2 regions of the Neptuniibacter sp. QD37_11 genome follow, and region 2 is predicted to be linked to the other one. Evidence: predicted binding sites of a transcription regulator. Region 2 holds the regulator's gene; the other holds the start of a gene.
What was found. Region 2 encodes sigma-54, which starts transcription at its own class of promoters, with help from an activator protein. Its sites were predicted from a motif close to TGGCACNNNNNTTGCTNT; they were not measured.
Positions count from the first base shown of each region.

Region 1: a site for sigma-54 is predicted at 5,208-5,225, ahead of glnA (glutamate--ammonia ligase). Genes of this name have one in related genera too.

Region 1 is NZ_CP180552.1:2,805,881-2,813,287, forward strand. It holds gene ACMXYT_RS13090 (hypothetical protein) at 4-354, opposite strand; gene trmL (tRNA (uridine(34)/cytosine(34)/5-carboxymethylaminomethyluridine(34)-2'-O)-methyltransferase TrmL) at 421-891, opposite strand; gene glnG (nitrogen regulation protein NR(I)) at 971-2,404, opposite strand; gene glnL (nitrogen regulation protein NR(II)) at 2,388-3,470, opposite strand; gene glnA (glutamate--ammonia ligase) at 3,723-5,129, opposite strand; gene typA (translational GTPase TypA) at 5,576-7,387, shown strand.
Region 2 is NZ_CP180552.1:2,646,326-2,653,732, forward strand. It holds gene ACMXYT_RS12290 (calcium/sodium antiporter) at 1-690, shown strand, start outside; gene ACMXYT_RS12295 (KpsF/GutQ family sugar-phosphate isomerase) at 710-1,681, shown strand; gene ACMXYT_RS12300 (KdsC family phosphatase) at 1,681-2,199, shown strand; gene lptC (LPS export ABC transporter periplasmic protein LptC) at 2,212-2,784, shown strand; gene lptA (lipopolysaccharide transport periplasmic protein LptA) at 2,774-3,286, shown strand; gene lptB (LPS export ABC transporter ATP-binding protein) at 3,298-4,023, shown strand; gene ACMXYT_RS12320 (RNA polymerase factor sigma-54) at 4,078-5,592, shown strand; gene hpf (ribosome hibernation-promoting factor, HPF/YfiA family) at 5,651-5,941, shown strand; gene ptsN (PTS IIA-like nitrogen regulatory protein PtsN) at 5,958-6,416, shown strand; gene rapZ (RNase adapter RapZ) at 6,425-7,282, shown strand; gene ACMXYT_RS12340 (HPr family phosphocarrier protein) at 7,288-7,407, shown strand, end outside.

The DNA of each region.
Region 1 (7,407 bases), 160 kb from region 2:
ATTCTAGCATGATTTTAAGGAAAGACTTTGCAGAATTTCATCAGCACGGCCTAATTCAAGGACCTGCTGCAATGAAGCCGCTGGCAACGGCACAATACTTACAAGCGAGCTTGCTGGAATAAGAAATTGACCTTCACTGCTAGACTCTAATTGATCAGAGATCAGAACTACCGGAAGCTGTTGATTCTTAAGTGTTTGGATATTTACTTGCTGATCAAGCCGACCTAACAGCCATACTGCACGCTTCCTATAATCGGTAACATGCAGTTTAAAAACCTCACCCGCCTGCTCGGTTAAATAAGCTTCAATCTTTGTCACTATGAAAGCGTGCTGCATAGAATTACTGACCGTCATGTAGTTCCTTTCACTATAGTCGTTATAGCAACATTTAAGTATCTATATGTAGAACCGCTTTTAAAACTAACTATCGATAGCGCCTTCAAACCCCAGTTGACGCCATGCTTCATAAACAACAACAGCGCTAGCATTAGAAAGGTTCATACTACGACTCGCCTCTTTCATCGGCATTCGCAACCACTGTTCGCTAGAGAAGCTCTCTCTCACTTCAACCGGCAAACCTCTAGTTTCTGGCCCCAACAACAAAACATCGCCCGCTTGGTAATCCGCTTTGGTGTAGCAAGTTTTACCTTTTGTGGTTAACGCCCAAACCTTTCTAGGCTGTATTTCAGCCAGACAGGTGTCTAAATCAGGGTGAATTTTAACTGCAGCAAACTCATGATAATCCAAGCCTGCACGACGTAACCGTTTATCATCAAAGTCAAAACCTAAAGGCTCCACAAGATGAAGATGAAAACCTGTATTGGCACAAAGCCTAATAATATTGCCGGTGTTTGGCGGTATTTCAGGTTCGAATAAGACAACATGAAGCATAAAAAATCCCCGCAGATTAAAAGCTGCAGGGATTATATATGAAATCAAAAAACGAGGTTATTACTGTATAAGTAATAACTTAGGCAACTTCCTGATCATCACCTTTATCTTCATCCATACCCAATTCTTTGATTTTCCGCGTAAGAGTATTACGCCCCCAACCTAGAAGCTCTGCAGCATCGCGTCGACGTCCTGCGGTATGTTTGAGTGCAGTCTCAATCATAATTTTTTCAAAAGCAGGCACTGCGGTGTCTAATAGATTTCGATGACCAAGCCCCAACTGCTGATCAGCCCAATTGCGCAAAGACAGCTCCCAATCACCAGCCACAGCAGTCTCTGATTCACTACTCTGCATAAGCTCTGGCGGTAAATCATCGATCAACACTTCTCGCCCGGTCGCCATTACCGTCAACCAGCGACAAGTGTTTTCCAACTGCCTAACGTTACCCTGCCAAGCCAAATTACACATGTAACTTTCAGTGTCAGTAGCAAGTACTTTTGGCTCCACATCTAACTCTTCAGCAGCCATGTTGAGGAAATGGCGCGCTAAACGCGGAATATCTTCACGCCGTTCAGCTAACTTAGGTAGATGAACACGAATGACGTTAAGACGATGGAATAAATCTTCGCGGAAACGACCTTCAGCTACCAACTTTTCTAAATCCTGATGGGTAGCCGCGATAATACGAACATCAACCTTCACAGCGGTATGGCCGCCAACACGATAGAATTCACTATCGGCCAACACCCTCAACAATCGTGTTTGAGCATCAGCAGGCATATCACCAATTTCATCTAGAAAAAGCGTACCGCCATCGGCTTGCTCAAATCGACCACGACGAGCCGCTGCCGCACCGGTAAAGGCACCTTTCTCATGACCAAACAATTCTGACTCAATCAGATCATGAGGGATAGCCGCCATATTCAGTGGAATAAAAGGCCTATCTCTACGCGGGCTATGCTTATGCAGCGCGTGTGCAACAAGCTCTTTACCCGTCCCCGACTCACCATTAATGAGAACCGTAATATTGGATTGAGATAATCGACCAATCGCACGGAAAACCTCCTGCATAGCAGGCGCTTCACCAATAATCTCTGTACCTTCTTCAGCAGCTTGCTCAGCTACCTGCTCTCGTTGCTCAATCGCATGCGCCAAAGCGCGTTTGGTTAGTGCAACAGCATCATCTACATCAAACGGTTTTGGTAAATACTCAAATGCACCACCCTGATAAGACGCAACTGCAGAATCTAAATCGGAGTGTGCCGTCATAATAATGATCGGAACTTGTGGATGAGTTTCTTGAATTTTCTCCAGCAACTGCAGTCCATCTGTTCCCGGCATGCGAATATCACTAATAATCGCATCAGGCACTTCACGCTCTAGTTGAGCCAATAAAGCATCTGCACTATCAAAAACTTCGGTTTGAAGCCCTTCTACTGCCATAGCTTTTTCAAGCACCCAACGAATTGAACGATCATCATCGACAATCCAGATTTTACCTGACAGGTTCATGACTTATCTCCAAAGGTATGAATAGTTGAAATTTAGTTTCCCCTGGCTGAGTTTCGCACTCAATCAATCCTTGATGCTGATTGATGATCGATTGTGCAATCGACAAGCCAAGGCCGGTTCCTTCTGCACGCCCGCTTACCATAGGGTAGAAAATCTTACTAAGTATCTCTTCTGGGATACCTGGGCCGTTATCTACAATTTCGACGCTACATACCAAACGGTGTTTTTCAGCGCCCAATGTAATTTGACGGAAAGCCCGTGTTTTAATCTGAATGGTTGGCTCAACAGTTCCTGCACCCTGCATCGCTTGCATACTGTTACGCAGGATATTTAATATCGCTTGGATAAGCTGCTCTGCATCACCTGTAAACTCAGGGATACTAGGATCGTAATCTCGCAATAGGGTTACAGAACCCTTAGTTTCAGCCTCAATAAGCTGGCAAACACGTTCGAGTATGGCGTGGATATTAACGTCTTCAAGCTTAGGTAACTTACGCGGCCCCAACAGACGATCAACCAAGTTCCTTAAGCGGTCAGCCTCTTCAATGATTACGCGGGTATAATCATGTAAGGCAGGATCTGGCAGCTCTCGTTCTAGCAATTGCGCGGCACCACGAATTCCACCCAAAGGATTCTTAATTTCATGTGCCATGCCACGGACTAGAGATCTGGCAGTATCATGTTGAGTTAGAAGATCCTCTTCACGCTCGATTCTCATCAAACGGTCTCTCGCTTCTATCTCAATCAGGAGCTGTCGACCACTCAACCAGAACAAAGGATTAATCGAATAATCCACCGTTAGTACACTGCCACTTTGAGTCACCAATTTAGCTTCACGGCGCGTGTAAGGATGACCCGTCTCAATACAAGCACGCAGGTCTTCAATGCCATGTTCCTCTGGTGAGAACCACTCCGCCACAGACACTTGAGACAAACGACGCAAACTCGCCTCTAACAGCATCTCAGCTGCAGGATTGGCATATTCCACATCAAGGTTGCCATCCAGCAGAACCACCGCTGTAGAAAGGTTTTCTATTATCTGTTTATGAAAATCTATTACTGGCATCGACCTACACTCTTTTACTTAAGTTTACTTCTGCAAAAAGTAAACCAAGTTTTACCACTGCCCTAAATTGCTCTCAGGCAGCACCATTACTGTCTATTCTAATATTGAGTGTAGCTGCTTAAAAATGATGGCGCACCATTTTAGTGCATTAAATATTATTAAGATATTAATCGTCACTAAATAAGTGCATAACGGTAAGATTTAAAAACAAAAAAGCCTCCACAAGGGAGGCTTTTTCAGAAGAATTAAGACTTATACAGAGTAGTACAGGTCAAATTCAACTGGGTGAGTAGTCATGTTCACTTTCTCAACTTCTTCACGCTTAAGCGCGATGAACGCATCAAGCATGTCATCAGTGAATACACCACCTTGAGTCAAGAACTCACGATCTTCTTCAAGAGCGTTTAGAGCTTCTTCTAGAGATGAAGCAACCTGTGGGATCTCAGCAGCTTCTTCAGCTGGTAGATCGTAAAGGTCTTTGTCTGCAGCATCGCCAGGGTGGATCTTGTTCTTGATACCGTCAAGACCAGCCATCATTAGTGCAGAGAAACATAGGTATGGGTTCGCAGATGGATCTGGGAAACGCGCTTCTACACGACGTGCTTTAGGGCTAGTCACGTATGGGATACGGATTGAAGCAGAACGGTTACGTGCAGAGTAAGCAAGCATAACTGGAGCTTCGAAACCTGGTACTAGACGCTTGTAAGCGTTAGTAGAAGAGTTAGTCAAAGCGTTAAGCGCTTTAGCGTGCTTGATGATACCGCCGATGTAGTAAAGAGCAGTTTCAGACATGCCCGCGTATGCATCACCAGCAAACAGGTTAACACCGTCTTTAGATAGAGACATGTGAACGTGCATACCAGAACCGTTGTCACCAACTAGTGGCTTAGGCATGAATGTAGCTGTTTTGCCGTAAGCGTGTGCAACGTTGTGTACACAGTACTTAAGAACCTGAACTTCGTCCGCTTTAGCAGTTAAAGTGTTCGCACCAACACCAATTTCACACTGACCAGCAGTTGCTACTTCGTGGTGGTGTACTTCAATTTCAAGATCCATCGCTTCCATCGCGTCACACATAGCGCCACGTAGGTCGTGAAGAGAATCAATTGGTGGTACTGGGAAGTAACCGCCTTTAACACGTGGACGGTGACCAGTGTTACCACCTTCGATCTTGTGGCTAGACGCCCAAGATGCTTCTTCAGAAGCGATTGTGTAACCACAACCAGAGATATCTGCATGCCATTTCACTTCGTCAAATACGAAGAATTCTGGCTCAGGACCGAACATAGCTGTGTCAGCAATACCTGTAGACTTAAGGTACTCTTCTGCGCGCTTAGCTACAGAACGTGGGTCACGCTCGTAACCTTGACCAGTAGCTGGCTCAACGATGTTACAACGAACGATTACAGTAGTAGCTTCAGAGAATGGATCCAGCAGAGAAGCGCTGTCGTCCGGCATCAGGATCATGTCGGAATCGTTAATACCTTTCCAACCTGAGATGGATGAACCATCGAACATTTTACCTTCTTCAAAGAAGTCATCGCCCATGTCGGAAACTGGGATAGTTACGTGCTGCTCTTTACCGTGAGAGTCGGTGAAACGTAGGTCAATCCACTTAGCATTGCTTTCTTTGATCAGATTCAGAGTCTTCTCTGACATGAGACTTTCTCCACTTAGTAATTACCAGGCTGAACATTGTCAGCCTAAAGAAATCAGAATTAATTATCGGCTTAGGACAAAGCAACAAGCGTGCCAGAATAGAAAACCCAGCATTCCTCAACATTTAGAGGCACTTGCAGCATAAATGCACCAAAAGCACCGCACCAAAATCGAACACAAGCAACTTTAATGCACCATAATAGTGCAAGCTTCATTGAATCAATTTTTATGCACCGTTATGGGCCTATAATATACTCCAACCTTATTCAAAACGCCCACCTATAATGTGTCTGTTTTTAACTTAATTCCTACTCAGATCAATCTGCTCATGTAGATAGAAATAATAAAAACAAAAACTCTATCGATTTGATTAAGAAATATGCAGTAATTTATCTATAAACACGTATAATTCCGCATTCGCAAAAATATCTCACAGGTATACACACGTGATCGAAAAGCTAAGAAACATCGCTATCATCGCGCACGTTGACCACGGTAAAACAACCCTGGTTGATAAGCTGCTTGCACAATCCGGCACACTAGGCCGTCGTGATGAAGGCACTGAGCGCATCATGGACTCCAACGACCAGGAGAAAGAGCGCGGCATTACCATTTTGGCAAAAAACACTGCTATCAAATGGAACGACTACCGCATCAACATTGTGGACACTCCTGGGCACGCCGACTTCGGTGGTGAAGTAGAGCGCGTACTGTCTATGGTTGACTGTGTATGCCTACTAGTTGACGCTGTTGATGGCCCAATGCCACAAACACGCTTCGTAACTCAGAAAGCATTTGACCAAGGCCTACGCCCAATCGTTGTTATCAACAAGATTGACCGCCCTGGCGCACGTCCAGATTGGGTTATCGATCAAGTATTTGATCTATTCGATAGCCTAGGTGCTACTGATGAGCAACTAGACTTCCCAATTGTTTACGCATCTGCACTAAACGGTATTGCAGGTCTAGAGCCAGACGATATGTCTGAGGATATGACACCACTTTTCGAAGCGATCGTTGAGCATGTAGATCCACCAAAAGTAGACGTTGATGGCCCACTACAGATGCAAGTATCTGCACTTGACTACAACAGCTACCTTGGCGTTATCGGTGTTGGCCGAGTTACTCGTGGTACTATCAACACGAATACGCAAGTAAAAGTTATTGATCGTGAAGGCGCTGTTCGTAGCGGCCGTATCCTGAAGATCATGGGTTATCACGGCCTAGAGCGTGTAGAAGTAGAAAGCGCAACTGCAGGGGACATTATTTGTGTTACTGGTATTGACGCTTTAAACATCTCCGACACTATCTGCGACCCTGATAAAGTTGAAGCTCTACCTGCACTAAGTGTAGATGAGCCGACAGTCTCCATGACCTTCCAAGTTAACGACTCTCCGTTCGCAGGTCAGGATGGTAAGTTTGTAACTAGCCGTAACATCAAAGAGCGCCTAGATCGTGAACTTATCCACAACGTTGCCCTACGCGTAGAAGATGGTGAAACACCAGAGAAATTTAAAGTTTCTGGCCGTGGTGAACTTCACCTTTCTGTATTGATTGAAACAATGCGCCGTGAAGGCTTCGAGCTAGGTGTATCTCGTCCAGAAGTAATTCAGAAAGAAGTCGATGGTGAAATCCACGAACCATACGAAATGGTTATGATCGACGTTGAAGACGAGCACCAAGGTTCTGTTATTGAAGAACTAGGCAAGCGTAAAGGTGACATGACAAACATGGAAGTAGACGGCAAAGGCCGTGTACGTCTAACGTTCATGATCCCATCTCGCGGCCTTATCGGCTTCCGTTCTCTGTTCCTGACAATGACTTCAGGTACAGGCATCATGACTTCTATCTTCGACCACTATGGTCCAGTTAAAGAAGGTGAAGTTGTTAGCCGTATCAATGGTGTTCTTGTATCCATGGTTACAGGTAAAGCTCTTGGTTACGCACTATGGAACCTACAAGACCGTGGTCGTCTATGCATCGAACCAAACGTTGAAGTTTACGAAGGTATGCTACTAGGCATCCACAGTCGTAATAATGACCTAGCTGTAAACCCAACTAAAGGTAAGCAGCTAACTAACGTTCGTGCTTCTGGTTCTGATGAAAACATCCAGCTAACACCTCCTGTGAAATTCACACTGGAGCAAGCGCTAGATTTCATCGAAGATGATGAATTGGTAGAAGTTACACCTAACTTCATCCGTCTACGTAAGAAGCTTCTTAAAGAGAACGAACGTAAACGCGCGAAGAACAAATAAGAGATTATCTCTATCTTAAA
Region 2 (7,407 bases):
CTTATTGCGCCTTTACCCGTAAAATCAGGCGTTCTTCGAAAAGAGCTGCCTCTCCTATTAGGCGTCACCCTACTTGCCGGTGTAATTCTTTTCGACCTGAATCTAAGCCGCATGGATGGCGTTATTCTGCTAATTGCCCTAGCAGTATGCCTTTATCTGTTTAATCGTTTTCAAAAAAATGCGCCTCAAGATGAATTGGCAAATGATCAAGAAGAGCTACCCGAACTGGAAACTAAAAAGGCAATTTTTTGGTTGATCGCAGGATTGGCTGTTCTAGCTGCAAGCTCTAGGTTACTTGTTTGGGGCGCAAGTGAAATCGCATTTGCAATGGGCGTTAGCAAACTCGTTGTAGGCCTTACAATCGTTGCCATAGGCACAAGCCTTCCCGAATTAGCTGCATCTGTAGCAAGCGCATTAAAGAACCATCACGACATCGCTATTGGCAACGTAGTGGGCTCTAACATTTTCAACCTTGTCGCAGTGATGGCAGTTCCAGGCCTTATTGCTCCAATTGGCATGGATGCAATCGTTCTACAACGAGACTATGTTGCTATGCTAGGCCTAACTTTTGCGCTGATGGCGTTCGCCCTTTGGCAAAAGCCCCCTTCTATCAGTCGATTTGAAGGCAGCCTTTTAACTGCTGCCTATGCAGGCTATCTGGTCCTGCTATACACTATGACCGTCTCTTAATTAACATAATAGGTTTCTGATGTCGCAACCTGATTTTCTCAGTTCAGCAAGACGTACGATTCAACTCGAAGCGGAAGCAGTTTCTGATTTAGTTAGCCATCTGGATGAGAATTTTATTCGTGCCTGCGAACTGATGTTTCAATGTACCGGCAGAATCATTGTTACAGGCATGGGGAAATCAGGTCACATCGGTAAAAAAATTGCTGCAACTCTAGCAAGCACTGGCTCCCCCTCCTTCTTTGTTCACCCTGGCGAAGCAAGTCATGGTGACCTAGGAATGATCACTTCAAACGATGTGGTTATCGCCCTATCTAATTCAGGAGAAACAGCCGAAGTCGTTACCATCATTCCTCTATTAAAAAGAATGAAGGCACCGCTTATAAGTATTACGGCAAATGCAGATTCAACCTTATCCACAGCTTCTGATGCAAACCTCCATATTGGCGTTGAAAAAGAAGCCTGCCCTCTTGGTTTAGCCCCAACTTCAAGTACTACAACTCAATTAGTGCTAGGAGATGCATTAGCTATAGCTCTTTTAGAAGCACGCGGGTTTAGCGCTGAAGATTTTGCTTTTTCCCACCCAGGCGGCAGTTTAGGACGAAAGCTACTCCTAAAAGTAAGCGATATTATGCATGCTGATCAGGACGTGCCGGAGGTTGAATCAGGAACCCTTTTACAAGAAGCACTTTTAGAAGTGACTCGTAAACGCCTAGGTATGACTACAATCGTAGATAAAGACGGCAAGTTACTCGGCATATTCACCGATGGAGATTTACGCCGGGCGCTAGATCAGAACGTAGATCTTAAAACCACAGCTATAGATAATGTCATGACTCGTAAAGGCACCACAGTCAGTAGCGAAGCCTTAGCTGCTGAGTGCCTACAAATAATGGAAGCCAAGAAGATAAACGCACTTATTGTGACGGATGAATCAAATAGACCAATTGGCGCTCTAAACATGCACGACCTACTTAAAGCAGGCGTAATTTAATGACAGTAACAACTTCTCTAAAGAACATTACACTTGCTGTTTTTGATGTAGATGGCATTTTAACCAACGGCCAGCTTCTTTTTCTCCCCAATGGTCAAGAGGTCAAGCAGTTCAATACACTGGACGGCCTTGGTCTAAAACTATTGATGGAAGCAGGAATCGAGACTGCAATCATTACAGGGCGTAGTTCCCCACAAGTAGAACTTCGCAGTAAATCACTGGGTATCCATTACCTATTTCAAGGCCGCGAAGATAAGCTTATCGCTTTAGAAGAGCTTTGGTCTAACACCTCACATAGTGCAGCTACAACTGCTTATATAGGTGACGATTTGCCGGACCTATCCGCTATTCGTCACTGCGCATTCGGCGCCTCTGTTCCAAACGGGCACGAATTGGTTAAGCAACATGCCGATTGGTGTAGCTTACGCAGAGGTGGTGAAGGGGCTGCAAGAGAATTTTGCGAGCATATCCTTGAAGCTCAAGGTAAACTTGAACAATTACATGCTAAGTACCTTTAAAAGTTCCTGCAAATGCCTGATCTAAGTAGTAAATTACGCATAATTATCGCTGCTGCCATTTTAATCCCAATACTACTGTATTGGGGATTTTCAGGCTCACCTCAAGAACACGGTACAACCAATACCCCCCTATCTGAAAAGATGGATTATTTTGTCGACCAAGCAGCGGTTAAAGAATGGGACATTAAGGGCAATCTAAAGCAAGAATTAACGACGCCGCGGCTAGAACATAGTCCGTCAGACAAACAAAATTTACTGATTGAACCTAAAAGCAATCTTTATCGATCCGACAACTCCGTTGTCAACATTTCTTCAGATACAGGCACAGCACAAGACGATAACAGCCGAATAGATCTTGCAGGTAATGTCATTGTTATTGATAATTCAAATGCGCGCTCGAGCAAAAAGCTAACCACCGAAGCGCTGACGATTTATCCCAAAAAAGATATCGCCGAAACAGACCTGCCAGTGAATTTAGAAACTGAACACACTCTAATGCAAGGCACTGGAATGGATATTAATTTCAACACCCGTGTTTTAAATTTGCATTCAAGGGTAGAAGGAACACATCAAAATGTTGATTAGGTTATCACAAACGCTTGTTGCACTATGTTTGCTTGCGTCGAATACCAGTTTCGCCCTGCCTGATGATCAGGATAAGCCGATCTACATCACAGCAGATTCCGCTAGCATTAATGACACGACTGGTATCACCACCTATAAGGGCAATGTCATTATCAAGCAAGGTTCACTGCTGATCGAAGCAGCCCATGTAGATATGCACCGCGCCAACGAAGGTGTGGATAAATTAGTCGCTAAAGGCGCACCCGCTCACTTCCGCCAACAACAAGAAGTGAATGGTGACTTCAGTGATGCTTGGGGTAAACACATGGTGTATATGGTTAACAAAAAGAAATTAACCATTACGCAAAGTGCCAAAGTAGTACAAGGCAAAGACACCTTTACTGGCAATAAAATTGTTTATGACCTAGACAAATCAATTGTGGATGCTTTTGGTGCAACATCAAAAGACGCTAAAGAAAAAGGCCGTGTAAACATGGTCATTCAGCCCACTAAGAAGAAATAAGGCCTGCTGTAATGAGCTTATTGGAAGCGCGAAATTTAGCTAAGCGCTACAAAGGAAGAGAAGTAGTAAAAGACGTCTCACTTAAAATTAATAGCGGTGAGATTGTTGGGCTTCTCGGCCCCAATGGTGCAGGCAAAACCACCTGTTTTTATATGATAGTCGGTCTTGTACAAGCAGACCGTGGCCAAGTTAAAATTAAAGATCAAGATATCACAGCCCTTCCTATGCACGGGCGTGCTCGTGAAGGCATTGGTTACCTGCCTCAAGAAGCCTCAATTTTTCGCAAACTATCTGTACAAGACAACTTGCTCGCGATACTAGAAACACGAAAAGATTTAGATAAACAAGCTATCAAGTCCAAAATGAATGAGCTTCTGGAAGAATTTCACATCACTCATATTCGCGATAGCCTTGGCATGAGCCTATCTGGCGGTGAACGACGTAGGGTTGAAATTGCCAGAGCCTTAGCAACCGAACCTGAATTTGTGCTTTTAGATGAACCTTTTGCTGGTGTTGACCCTATTTCAGTCAATGACATCAAACAAACGATTCGTCACCTTCAGTCCAAAGGTATCGGCATTTTGATTACTGATCACAATGTCAGAGAAACACTGGATATCTGCGAAAGTGCCTATATTGTCAGTGAAGGCACTATACTTGCCAATGGTAAGCCTGATGACATTATGAATAATGAAGCAGTGCGCGATGCGTATCTCGGTGATCAATTCACCTTATAAACCCATAGATAATAACTAGATGATTGTAGCCTCTGGAGTTAGTGCCGCCGTATTATGAAACAAGCGCTTCATTTAAAAATTGGGCAACAGCTCACAATGACACCACAATTGCAGCAAGCGATTCGCCTGCTGCAATTATCTACACTGGATCTTCAACAAGAGATTCAGGAGGCACTTGAAAGCAATCCTATGCTGGATGTATCTGAGGATGACAACACTACTGATGTACCATCTAATGAACAGGATAACAACCTAGAAACACATCAAAGCGCTGCTGCCGAAGAATTAGAGAATAACACTTCAGCAGAACAGGACTTCGACGACACACCTGCGGCTGAAGATAATTGGAATGAGAGCATTCCTGAAGAGCTATCTACTGACAGTAACTGGGAAGACACCTATCAATCTTCCACACCAACGTTAAGTAAAGAAGATCTTGATTCGTTTGAATCAAATGACACGGCAGAAGAAACCTTACAAGATCACCTTCACTGGCAACTAAACTTGACGCCTATGAGCGATCTGGATCGACTCATTGCGACCAACATTATTGATGGCATTAATCCGGATGGTTATTTAACTGTTCCTCTTGAAGAGATTCATGAGCACTTTTTGGAACAAAATTCCGATGAGAGTGACGAAGTTGAACTTGATGAAATAGAAGCCGTACTGCATCGTATTCAACAATTTGATCCGGCCGGTATTGCTTGTCGAGACCTTAGTGAATGCTTAGCTATACAGCTTCGCCAACTTCCATCTGATACACCGTGGCGTAATGAGGCCATTAAAGTGGTCAATCAATACATCAAGCTTCTAGGCACCCACGACTATCGTCAATTAATGCGCAAGACGCGCCTAAAAGAGCCACAGCTACAACAAGTTATTCAGCTCATTCAAAGCCTCAACCCTAAACCTGGCGCTAGCATAAGCCAGACCGCTGCAGAATATGTCATCCCAGATGTCATCGTAACAAAACAACGCGGTGTTTGGACTGTTAACCTAAATCCAGAAGTTTCGCCTAAACTTAGAATAAACTCCGGTTATGCAGGTTTAGTAAAGCGTGCAGATAACAGTTTGGATAACACCTATCTGAAAAACCATCTTCAAGAAGCACGTTGGTTTATTAAAAGCCTACAAAGCCGTAATGAAACCCTATTAAAAGTGTCGAATGAGATCGTTAAACGACAATCTGGTTTTCTAGATCATGGCGAAGAAGGCATGAAACCTATGGTATTACACGATATTGCTGAAGCAGTAGAGATGCATGAATCAACTATCTCTCGTGTAACAACGCAAAAGTTTATGCACACACCACGCGGTATTTTTGAATTGAAATACTTCTTCTCCAGCCATGTCAGTACAGCTACAGGCGGAGCAGCATCTTCAACAGCAATCCGCGCCCTAATTAAAAAGATGGTTGCAGCAGAGAACACAGCTAAACCTTTGAGCGATAACAAAATCGCGCAGTTCCTCGATGAACAAGGATTCAAAGTTGCTAGGCGCACCATTGCAAAATATCGTGAAGCAATGGGAATTCCACCTTCTAATGAGAGAAAGCGTCTGGTTTAATAAAGAGATAATAAATAAGGACGGCGGCAAAACGCCTCCACTCAAGTAGGAGAGACCTATGCAGATTAATATTACTGGACATCATGTTGAACTGACTGATTCAATGCAAAACTACGTCCTAGAAAAAATGCAGAAAATTGAGCGTCACTTCGATAACATCACCAATGTTCAAGTAACACTAAGCATCGAAAAACAGCGCCAGAAAGCAGATGCAGAGATGCATGTCTCCGGCGCCCAACTGTTCGCAACTCACGAACACGATGATATGTATGCTGCAATTGACGGCCTGACTGACAAGCTAGACCGCCAAGTTATAAAACATAAAGAAAAACTCAAAAACCACAAATAGGCCTCCGCTACAACGTATTATGCTGGTCCATGAACTATTAACCCCCTCAAGCACCCTATGTGGTCTTGAGGGGAGCAGTAAAAAACGAATTCTGGAAAAAGCATCTGAAATTATTTCAGAGCAAAACCCTAACCTAGAAGCATCTTGTATCTTCAACGGCTTACACGGCCGCGAGAAATTAGGTAGTACTGGCATAGGCGATGGCATAGCTATACCCCATTGCAGACTAGCTGACTGCAGCGATGCCAAAGGCTACTTAATCAAATTAGCTCAACCAATTGATTTCGACGCTATAGATAGCAAACCGGTAGATCTTTTGTTTGTTCTTTTGGTACCAGAAGATGCTACATCTGAACACTTACAAACTCTTGCCGCGATTGCTGAGTTATTCAGCCAAGAAAGCGTGCGAGAACAGCTGAGAAGTGTTGCAGATAACGAAGCGCTCTATCAGGCAATTTGCCAACTTAGTTCATAGGATGTGAAATGAAGCTTGTAGTGATAAGCGGTCGATCCGGTTCCGGCAAAAGTACGGCTCTACAAGCTCTAGAAGATATAGGCTTCTATTGCATAGACAACCTCCCAGCATTATTGCTACCTGATTTAGTCCAGCAAATGAGTAGTGAACCTAGTCACCCGGATCGCATAGCGGTCAGCATTGATGCACGCAATCTACTCAGCAACCTTTCCAAATTCCCTCAAATTTTGCTTAACCTTCGCCAAGAACGATGGGCAGAATATGAAGTAATTTTTCTCGATTCATCTGAAGCTACGCTATTAAAAAGATACAGTTCAACCCGAAGAAAACACCCGCTTTCAGATGAACATAAGAATCTACAGCAGTCGATCCAATCCGAATCAGAGCTACTTGAACCCATTGCTAGCCTTGCGGATATCAGGATAGACACGACACGCCTCTCCCTTTATGACCTAAGGGATACAGTTAAACTCCGCGTAGCTAAACGAAAAGAGCAGACGCTTTCAGTTCAATTTGAGTCCTTCGGCTTTAAACATGGGGTACCTCTAGATGTCGATTTCGTATACGACGTCCGTGCGCTACCTAATCCCCATTGGATACCTGAACTAAGAAGATTTACGGGACAAGAGCAACCAGTCGAAGAGTTTCTGAACAATTCTCCTGAAGTTAACGAGATGATCAGCGACATTACAGAATTTCTATCTCGCTGGCTGCCCCGCTTTGCCGAAAACAATCGCAGCTATATAACAATTGGAATTGGATGCACTGGAGGTCAACATCGCTCTGTGTATATAAGCGAACGTCTGGCTTCCCATTTTTCACAGCGCATGGATAATGTTCATGTTCGCCATAGAGAATTGAGTTAACACTGATGCAAGAAAAAGAACTAGAAATCATAAATAAACTAGGTCTCCATGCTCGCGCCGCTGCAAAGCTAATCGGTGTTACTTCACGCTTCTCTGCTGATATCACTTTAGTAAAGGATGGTCGA